One region of the Sporosarcina pasadenensis genome, then DNA from elsewhere that is predicted to be linked to it. Evidence: a T-box and tRNA genes for the amino acid it is inferred to sense, from the RefSeq annotation. Region 1 holds a T-box; the other holds one or more tRNA genes.
The links. The T-box of region 1 lies ahead of leuS (leucine--tRNA ligase). A T-box ahead of a tRNA ligase gene usually reads a tRNA of that ligase, here a tRNA-Leu.

Region 1 (4,927 bases):
CTTGGTCGGCGGCTATTTGATCACGTGGCTTGTCTATTCCCAATGGTCGACGACGATTTCCACGCATGCATTATCACTCGGAGTGACATTGAGGGAATACAGCTTCATTTGGACGATTAACGGACTGCTGATCGTTATTGGACAACCGTTCATCAAACCGCTTATCAAACGGCTTGAAAAGCAGCTGAAAGCGCAGATGGTCATTGGGACGGTAATCTTTATCATCTCCTTTATCGTAGTCAGTTTTGCAGGCTCTTTTAAAATGTTCATCGTTTCGATGGTCATCCTCACATTCGGTGAAATGATCGTTTGGCCGGCCATTCCAACTTTGGCGAGCCAACTTGCACCGAAAGGAAGGGATGGGTTTTACCAGGGAGTCGTCAACTCTGCTGCTACGATCGGCCGCATGATTGGTCCTTTGGCGGGGGGCATCCTCGTGGAAATCCACGGGATGAAAATGATGCTCTTGCTTCTGACGAGCCTCATGGCCATTACAATCATCACAACGCTTGTATACGACAGGCCGTTGAAATCAAATCAAAAACCGGACATCCAATAAGGGATTTCCGGTTTTTTAGTTTGGAAGATTGCTTCCCGTTAAATAGTTTGATTAAATGAATATAGGATAGTTGCAATTTTTCTGAAGGATTTAAAGGGGGAATGCTAGATGAAACCGATTTATTCAACAGCTATGGAAGCGATTTCGCAGATCGAAGACGGCTCCACTTTAATGGTGGGGGGCTTCGGACTTGTCGGAATCCCGGAACAGCTCATTTTGGCACTTGTCGAGAAAGGCGTCAAAGATTTGACGATCATTTCGAATAACTGTGGAGTGGATGAGTGGGGTCTTGGTCTGTTATTGAAAGAGAAGCAGATTAAGAAGATGATAGGATCGTATGTCGGTGAAAATAAGGAATTCGAACGCCAAGTGCTTTCAGGCGAAATCGAAGTCGAACTGACACCGCAAGGGACGCTCGCTGAAAAGATACGTGCAGGCGGAGCGGGGATCCCGGCATTTTACACACCTGCAGGAGTAGGGACGACTGTAGCGGACGGAAAAGAAATTAGGGTGTTCAATGGCAAGGAATATGTCCTTGAAGAAGCGCTCGTTGCTGATTTTGCATTAATTCGCGCAGCAAAGGCCGATAAGATTGGGAACTTGATCTATAACAAGACTGCCCAAAACTTCAATCCGATGATGGCTGCGGCAGGCAAGATAACAATTGCAGAGGTGGAAGAAATCGTAGAGACGGGCGACCTCGACCCGGCGACGATCCATACTCCGAGCATCTACGTACAAGGATTATTGCAAGCGAAGCAGGAGAAACGGATAGAGCGACTGACGACTCGATAAGGGAAGGGGATGTTCACGATGAATTTGAGAGAGAGAATTGCAAGACGTGCGGAAAAGGAAATTAAAGACGGCGACTACGTCAACCTTGGCATCGGAATGCCGACATTGGTCGCCAACTATATATCGGAAGACAAAACGGTAGTGCTGCAATCGGAAAACGGCCTCCTTGGCATCGGGCCGTACCCGACGGAGGACCAGGTCGATCCAGATCTGATTAACGCGGGCAAAGAAACGGTGACGACGATTCCCGGCTCTGCATTTTTCGATAGTGCGGAATCCTTTGCTATGATCCGTGGGGGGCATGTCGATGTAGCCATCCTTGGCGGTATGGAAGTGTCCGAAAAAGGAGACCTTGCCAACTGGATGATTCCAGGCAAGATGATCAAAGGGATGGGCGGCGCGATGGATCTCGTGCATGGCGCTAAAAAAATCATCGTCATCATGGACCACGTCGCGAAAGACGGCTCGCCCAAAATCAAGAAGGAATGCTCATTGCCGTTGACAGGAAAAGGCGTCGTCCATAAAATCATCACGGAACGCGCCTTGATCGACGTGACACCCTACGGTCTGGAATTAAAGGAAGTATTCGAAGGGTTCACAGTCGAAGACGTCATCAATTCGACAGAAGCGGAACTGAAAGTGAATATTGATTGACATATACATGCCAAGTCCTCGCTGAAGGACTTGGTGTTTTTTAGCTATATTGTTTCATGTATTGTATTTTGGAACAATTTCGGGTACACTACAATAAACTGAATTCAAATAGCGTTGGCGTTGATAAGGAATAGTAATCGGTCCGGTCGATTGAAGAGAGCAGGCGGTTTGGTGCAAGCCTGTACGACTACGATGAACTCGCCTTTGAGCCTGCATCGGTGAACGAAAAGTAGCCAGTGCCGTTTTCCGCGTTAAGGAAACAAGTTGGGCGGCTTTGCCGTCAATTTGGGTGGCACCGCGGGAGTACATATACCTCTCGTCCCTTATCGATTAAGGGACGGGAGTTTTTTTATTTCCGCGAACCGCAATGCGCATTTTGAATATAGAGGGAAGGAATGAACAGCAATGAGTTATAAACATGTAGAAATCGAAAAGAAATGGCAGCAGTACTGGAAAGACAACAAGACGTACAAAATGGTCAATGACGAATCTAAGCCGAAGTTCTACGCGCTTGATATGTTCCCATACCCTTCCGGTGCCGGGCTTCACGTCGGCCATCCGCTTGGTTATATCGCGACGGACATTTTAAGTTCATTCAAACGGAAGCAAGGCTACAATGTCCTTCATCCGATGGGGTGGGATGCTTTCGGATTGCCTGCTGAACAATATGCGATTGACACGGGGAATGACCCTGCAGAATTCACTGCGAAAAACATCGCGACGTTCAAGCGTCAAATGAATGACCTTGGATTTTCCTACGACTGGGATCGTGAAGTGAATACGACAGATCCGAAATATTACAAATGGACGCAATGGATTTTCATCCAATTGTATAAAAAAGGCTTGGCGTATATCGATGAAGTGCCTGTCAACTGGTGCCCGGCACTTGGAACAGTCCTTGCGAACGAGGAAGTCATTGACGGCAAATCCGAACGTGGCGGTCATCCGGTCGAGCGCCGCCCGATGCGCCAATGGGTATTGCGCATAACGGAATATGCAGATCGTTTACTTGAAGATCTGGAGGATCTTGATTGGCCTGAAAGCTTGAAGGATATGCAACGCAACTGGATCGGCCGCTCTGAAGGCGCCCAATTGACGTTCGACATTGACGGAACAGACCTTTCATTCGAAGCATTTACGACGCGTCCGGATACAATCTTCGGTGCGACGTATGCGGTACTTGCCCCTGAGCATAAGCTTGTCGACAAAATTACGACTGCTGAGCAAAAGGAAGCTGTAGACGCTTATTTGGAGAAAGTGAAAACGAAAAGCGACTTGGAGCGTACCGACCTTGCGAAAGAGAAGACTGGCGTATTCACGGGCGCTTACGCAATCAACCCTGCAAGCGGCGAAAAAATGCCGATCTGGATTGCGGATTACGTCCTTGCAAGCTATGGAACAGGCGCAATTATGGCGGTTCCTGCGCATGATGAAAGGGATTATGAGTTCGCAGTTGAATTCAACTTGCCGATCGTTGAAGTCGTTGCAGGCGGAGATATCTCAAAAGAGGCATATACTGGCGATGGAGAACATATCAACTCCGATTTCTTGAATGGTCTAGGGAAAGAGGAAGCGATCGAAAAGGCGATTGCGTGGTTCGTAGAAAACGGCAAAGGCGAGAAGAAAATTACGTATCGTCTGCGCGATTGGCTATTCTCCAGACAGCGTTATTGGGGTGAACCGATTCCGATCATCCATTGGGAAGACGGATCAATGACTCCTGTAGATGAATACGAATTGCCATTGATGCTGCCGAAGACGGATAACATCAAGCCGAGCGGAACAGGCGAATCACCATTAGCGAATATCGAAGAGTGGGTCAATGTAGTCGATCCGGTTACCGGCATGAAAGGCCGCAGGGAAACGAATACGATGCCGCAATGGGCAGGAAGCTGCTGGTACTACTTGCGCTATATCGATCCGGATAATGATGAGATGCTAATTGATCCGAAGCTGGCAGAACGCTGGTTGCCGGTCGACATTTACGTCGGCGGTGCGGAGCATGCGGTGCTTCACCTTCTATACGCCCGCTTCTGGCATAAGGTTCTTTATGATATCGGCGTCGTACCGACGAAGGAGCCTTTCCAAAAATTGTTCAACCAAGGAATGATCCTTGGAGAGGGACATGTGAAAATGTCCAAGTCACTTGGCAACGTCATCAACCCTGACGACATCGTCCATTCACACGGCGCGGATACGCTTCGTCTATACGAAATGTTCATGGGACCACTTGAAGCATCAAAAGAATGGTCGACCAATGGCTTGGAAGGATCTCGGCGTTTCTTGGATCGCATTTGGCGACTATTCGTCAATGAAGATGGAACGCTAAGCTCGAAAATCGGTGGAGAACCAGGCGGCGCGATTGAAAAGGTGTATCACCAAACCGTGAAGAAAGTAACGGAAGACTTCGAAGGAATGCGTAACAACACTGCCATTTCTCAAATGATGGTGTTCATCAATGAAGGGTATAAAGTCGACTCGATTCCAAAAGAATTCGTTGAAGGCTTTGTCATTATGATTTCTCCGATTACTCCGCATCTGGCAGAAGAGCTTTGGGAGAAGTTAGGTCATAATGAATCGATTTCGTATGTCGCGTGGCCGACGTACGACGAATCAAAACTATTCGATGACACAGTCGAAGTTGCTGTGCAAATCAACGGAAAAGTCCGTGCGAAGATCAATGTCGCAAAAGACATTACGAAAGAAGATCTTGAAAAGGTTGCACTTGCAGATGAAACTGTGAAGCAATGGATTGATGGAAAAGAATTGAAAAAAGTCATCGCTATCCCAGGCAGATTGGTTAACATCGTAGCTGTTTAAGCATAGAATATTTGTAATCCGTGGAAAGAGTTTATTGCTTTCCGCGGATTTTTTTGATCGCGTCCAACAGTCATCCAATGTGGTATCCCACAAACCGAT
Region 2 (4,927 bases), on a different contig from region 1:
AGCCAATTGGAGAGCTGTCCGAGTGGCCGAAGGAGCACGATTGGAAATCGTGTATACGCTAACCGCGTATCAAGGGTTCAAATCCCTTGCTCTCCGCCAGATTTATTACTTACTAGATATGGCCCCTTGGTCAAGCGGTTAAGACACCGCCCTTTCACGGCGGTAACACGGGTTCGAATCCCGTAGGGGTCACCATTTTCACGAACAGCCTTTCCAATTAGATTGCGGATCCCCTTTAAAGTGGGAGAAGCAAGCAGGTCGCGGAAGCGATTGAAGGAAAGAGGGAGCGTACCTAAGTACGTGACCGAGTGAGTGAAAGAAGCTGACAAAGAGATGCGCAGCTTATCACACTTTAAACACGGAGGATTAGCTCAGCTGGGAGAGCACCTGCCTTACAAGCAGGGGGTCGGCGGTTCGAACCCGTCATCCTCCACCATTATATTATGAATAACTTATTATTATCGCGGGGTGGAGCAGTGGTAGCTCGTCGGGCTCATAACCCGAAGGTCGCAGGTTCAAATCCTGCCCCCGCAACCAAAAGGTCCCGTGGTGTAGCGGTTAACATGCCTGCCTGTCACGCAGGAGATCGCCGGTTCGATCCCGGTCGGGACCGCCATTTTTATGTGGCTCAGTAGCTCAGTCGGTAGAGCAAAGGACTGAAAATCCTTGTGTCGGCGGTTCGATTCCGTCCTGAGCCACCATTTTAATATTATGCCGGTGTAGCTCAGTTGGTAGAGCAACTGACTTGTAATCAGTAGGTCGTGGGTTCGACTCCTATCGCCGGCATGCTTCTCTTGGTGGGGTAGCGAAGTGGCTAAACGCGGCGGACTGTAAATCCGCTCCCTCCGGGTTCGGCGGTTCGAATCCGTCCCCCACCACCATTTATTTTTACAGGGGCATAGTTTAACGGTAGAATAGAGGTCTCCAAAACCTTTGGTGTGGGTTCGATTCCTACTGCCCCTGCCATTCTTGTTTCAACCCAATATTATGGCGGTCGTGGCGAAGTGGTTAACGCATCGGATTGTGGTTCCGACACTCGGGGGTTCGATTCCCCTCGTCCGCCCCATTCTATGCAGCGTACTATTAAAAAATATATAATTATTATGGCGGTCGTGGCGAAGTGGTTAACGCATCGGATTGTGGTTCCGACATTCGGGGGTTCGATTCCCCTCGTCCGCCCCATTTAATTCTTGGGGTATAGCCAAGCGGTAAGGCAACGGACTTTGACTCCGTCATTCGTTGGTTCGAATCCAGCTACCCCAGTTTTTGCGGAAGTAGTTCAGTGGTAGAATACGACCTTGCCAAGGTCGGGGTCGCGGGTTCGAATCCCGTCTTCCGCTCCACTTTTCTTACGGCGGCATAGCCAAGCGGTAAGGCACGGGTCTGCAACACCCTTACCACCGGTTCGATTCCGGTTGCCGCCTCCATATTTCATGTATGCTGTAAGTGAATTGTTATTATGCCCGAGTGGTGGAATGGCAGACACGTCGCACTCAAAATGCGATGCCGCGAGGCGTGCCGGTTCAAGTCCGGCCTCGGGTATCCACATCGAGAAGATGCAACCAAGGTTGCATCTTTTCTCTTTCCAGTTTTATTTAATCTCTCTTCAATGCCCAAGTGGTGGAATGGCAGACACGTCGCACTCAAAATGCGATGCCGTAAGGCGTGCCGGTTCAAGTCCGGCCTTGGGTATCCAGTTCTACAATAAAACGCTCCTTCCACTATTACGTGGACAGGAGCGTTTTCCATGGGGAGGAGTAGTATCTGCTTGCTGACCATCCGTGAACGTTCACAGATGGAATGGTTTGCTTCCATTTAACATAACGGAAGGACTCTCTTCATTCAAAACAAAGCAAGCAGATTCCCCACCGCTAATGGACGTAAACATATTACCGCATGCAGTCGTCAGTTGCAGAGCTTCTTCCTTGTCCATCGAAGGGCGGAGAAAAAGGACATGGAGCGCATCCGTTGTCTCTTCCGTAACGGCCGTTCTGACAGAGTCTACATAAGGGCTGCCGAAAGGACTGTATTCGTCTTTTAATTGAAGAATGCGGTGCAGTGAGTTGAAACGACCGTTCAATCCGTCATAACCGTCTTCCTCACCGCCAACGGTCAAATGGACATCTCCGACAATTTTACCTAAGTCGTAAATACCTGCTGGGATTTCATATTGGAGAGAGAAAAACGTATTCAGGTCAACCGCTGTATGTACTGTCCGCAAGTAATTCTGCTTTTTAATCCTACGGAATAGAGCTTCCGCAGATGGTCGGTATCGGTTTGGATCTGCCCCAAAAGCTTTCCACGTCTCTCTCCATTCCTGGATTCCTCGGAAATCCGTTAAAGGCTTGGTGTCCAATTCGAAAAACAGTTGTTCTTGGAACAATTGGAGTCTTCCTTTTAGCATTTGAGGAGATTCTGACACAGTAATTTTGGTATAATGGATAATGCCCAATTTCAAACCGGGCACCAGTTGAAAAAGATCTTCATCTATAGTTATTTTCATCTTCATCACCTTTGTCATTATCTTTTTATCAATCCTACCATAAAGGAGGCGGAACGTAGTGAATGTCGCTCAGCTACAGTCATCAATAAAAGAATATGCAGCTACTATCGGAATCGATAAAATCGGCTTTACGACCGCCGCCCCTTTTTTAGAATTAAAAAACCGGTTACGACGTCAACAGGAATTGGGCTATCAATCGGGCTTTGAAGAAAGTGATATCGAAAAACGGACGGAACCGATACTATTGCTTGATCGCGCAGAAAGCATCATTTCCATTGCCGTCGCTTATCCTTCTAAAATGACAGATGCGCCTAGAGGAAAGAAGGGGGAAAGGCGCGGTATCTTTGCAAGGGCATCTTGGGGGATGGATTATCATCACGTCCTCCGTGAAAAGCTGCAACTACTGGAAACATATATTTCCGAAAAGATGCCGAATGCTAAACTGCGGTCGATGGTGGATACCGGGGAGCTCGTTGATCGGGCTGTTGCCGAACGGGCAGGAATCGGCTGGTCAGGGAAGAATTGTTCAGTCATCACGCCTGAATATGGATCGTACGTCTACTTAGGGGAAATGATAACGAATATCCCGTTTGAGCCGGACATACCGATGGAGGATCAATGCGGGGATTGTACACTTTGTTTGGATGCTTGTCCTACAGGGGCTTTGATTCAAGGCGGTCAGCTGAATGCTCAGCGATGCATCGCATTTTTAACACAGACGAAAAAACCGATTCCCGAGGAATTTCGTGCCAAAATCGGAAACAGGGTATACGGCTGTGATACATGTCAAACCGTTTGTCCGAAAAACAAGGGGAAATACAATCTCCATCAGCCTGCGTTTCAACCGGAGCCGGAATTGGCGAAACCGCTTCTCGTGCCGATGCTCAGTTTGTCGAATCGTGAATTCAAGGAGACGTATGGACATATGTCAGGTTCATGGAGGGGCAAGAATCCGATACAGCGGAACGCCATCCTTGCGCTTGCGCACTTCAAGGACGAGACGGCCGTGCCGACACTGGCAGAACTGCTTGTGAACGATCAACGCCCTCTCATCCGGGGGACAGCCGCATGGGCCCTTGGACAAATCGGCACGAGCGAGAGCATAGAAGCAATTGAAATAGCAATACAAAAAGAAGAGGATGCCGACGTACGCATCGAGATGGAAAGAGTATTGGAGACTATTTGAAGGAAGTGCTGAAATGGCGATACATGTCGCATTATTTGAACCACTAATACCCGCAAATACCGGGAATATCGCCCGTACATGCGCCGGGACAGGAACTAAGCTGCATCTTATCAAACCGCTCGGATTTTCCACCGATGATAAAATGCTTAAACGTGCAGGACTGGATTACTGGCAATACGTCGATATTACGTATCATGAAGGCATACAGGAGTTTCTTGACGCATTTCCTGAAGCGCAGTTTTACTTCATTACGAAATTCGGCGAGAAGGCTTATTCGGACTTTGATTTTTCGAATCCTTCAAAGGATGTCTTTTTCGTATTCGGGAAAGAGACCACAGGATTGCCTGACGAAGTTATTGAGCAAAGCAAAGAGAATTGTCTGCGCATCCCAATGAATGATCACATCAGATCATTGAACCTATCCAACACAGCCGCTATTCTTATCTACGAGGCCCTACGGCAACAATCATTTTTAGATTTGAAATAAAGAAACGGGACAGCCATTTGAGGCATGTCCCGTTTTTACTACTTATTTTTTCACTTTACCTGGTTTATCTTCGTATCCACCTGTAAGAATTGCAGAAAGGAATGCGAAGCAAACAGCCATAATAAGGATAAGATTCATCAGATGTACCTCCCGTAAAATCAGTAGTCCTTGATATAGTATACCCTATCACGTCTTAAAATGAAATGTCTGCATAGTTAAATTGTGTCATTCTGATTAACTATTAACTATCATCATTCGTCAAAGTTATGAAATACAGGTACAATAAAAGTACAAACTGTATTGGAGGAAAGCGGAATGGATACTTTTGACGGCAAGATAACATTATCGAACGGTGTTGAAATGCCTCAGCTTGGCCTCGGCGTTTACAAGATGACTGATTCCGATGAGACAATACGGGCGATTTCATATGCTTTGGAAATCGGCTATCGGGCTATCGACACTGCTGCAATCTATGAGAACGAGCAAGAAACAGGTATTGCAATACGGCAATCGGGAATTCCGAGAGAGCAGTTGTTCATCACATCGAAAGTGTGGAACAACGACCAAGGGTATGATGCAACATTGAGAGCTTTTGAAGCCTCTTTGGAAAGACTTGGAACGGATTATTTGGACCTTTATTTGACCCATTGGCCGGTCGCAGACAAATTCGAGGATACATATCGTGCAATTGAGAGGCTCTATGATGAAAAGCTGATCCGGGCTACAGGGGTATCCAATCATCACATCCATC

Region 2: it encodes a tRNA-Leu, which carries the amino acid that the T-box ahead of leuS (leucine--tRNA ligase) is inferred to sense. The anticodon was not compared.

The regions. Positions count from the first base shown of each region.
Region 1 covers NZ_JBFEGM010000004.1:237,885-242,811, reverse strand. Annotated here, with positions in the region: gene AB1K89_RS08050 (MDR family MFS transporter) at 1-559, shown strand, start outside; gene AB1K89_RS08045 (CoA transferase subunit A) at 668-1,354, shown strand; gene AB1K89_RS08040 (CoA transferase subunit B) at 1,364-2,008, shown strand; T-box leader at 2,120-2,335, shown strand; gene leuS (leucine--tRNA ligase) at 2,414-4,828, shown strand.
Region 2 covers NZ_JBFEGM010000003.1:71-4,997, forward strand. Annotated here, with positions in the region: tRNA gene AB1K89_RS05290 (tRNA-Asn) at 1-5, shown strand, start outside; tRNA gene AB1K89_RS05295 (tRNA-Ser) at 9-99, shown strand; tRNA gene AB1K89_RS05300 (tRNA-Glu) at 121-195, shown strand; tRNA gene AB1K89_RS05305 (tRNA-Val) at 361-436, shown strand; tRNA gene AB1K89_RS05310 (tRNA-Met) at 463-537, shown strand; tRNA gene AB1K89_RS05315 (tRNA-Asp) at 541-616, shown strand; tRNA gene AB1K89_RS05320 (tRNA-Phe) at 626-701, shown strand; tRNA gene AB1K89_RS05325 (tRNA-Thr) at 714-786, shown strand; tRNA gene AB1K89_RS05330 (tRNA-Tyr) at 797-881, shown strand; tRNA gene AB1K89_RS05335 (tRNA-Trp) at 893-966, shown strand; tRNA gene AB1K89_RS05340 (tRNA-His) at 991-1,066, shown strand; tRNA gene AB1K89_RS05345 (tRNA-His) at 1,107-1,182, shown strand; tRNA gene AB1K89_RS05350 (tRNA-Gln) at 1,192-1,263, shown strand; tRNA gene AB1K89_RS05355 (tRNA-Gly) at 1,269-1,343, shown strand; tRNA gene AB1K89_RS05360 (tRNA-Cys) at 1,354-1,427, shown strand; tRNA gene AB1K89_RS05365 (tRNA-Leu) at 1,462-1,542, shown strand; tRNA gene AB1K89_RS05370 (tRNA-Leu) at 1,612-1,692, shown strand; gene AB1K89_RS05375 (B3/B4 domain-containing protein) at 1,790-2,503, opposite strand; gene queG (tRNA epoxyqueuosine(34) reductase QueG) at 2,562-3,689, shown strand; gene trmL (tRNA (uridine(34)/cytosine(34)/5-carboxymethylaminomethyluridine(34)-2'-O)-methyltransferase TrmL) at 3,703-4,176, shown strand; gene AB1K89_RS05390 (aldo/keto reductase) at 4,492-4,927, shown strand, end outside.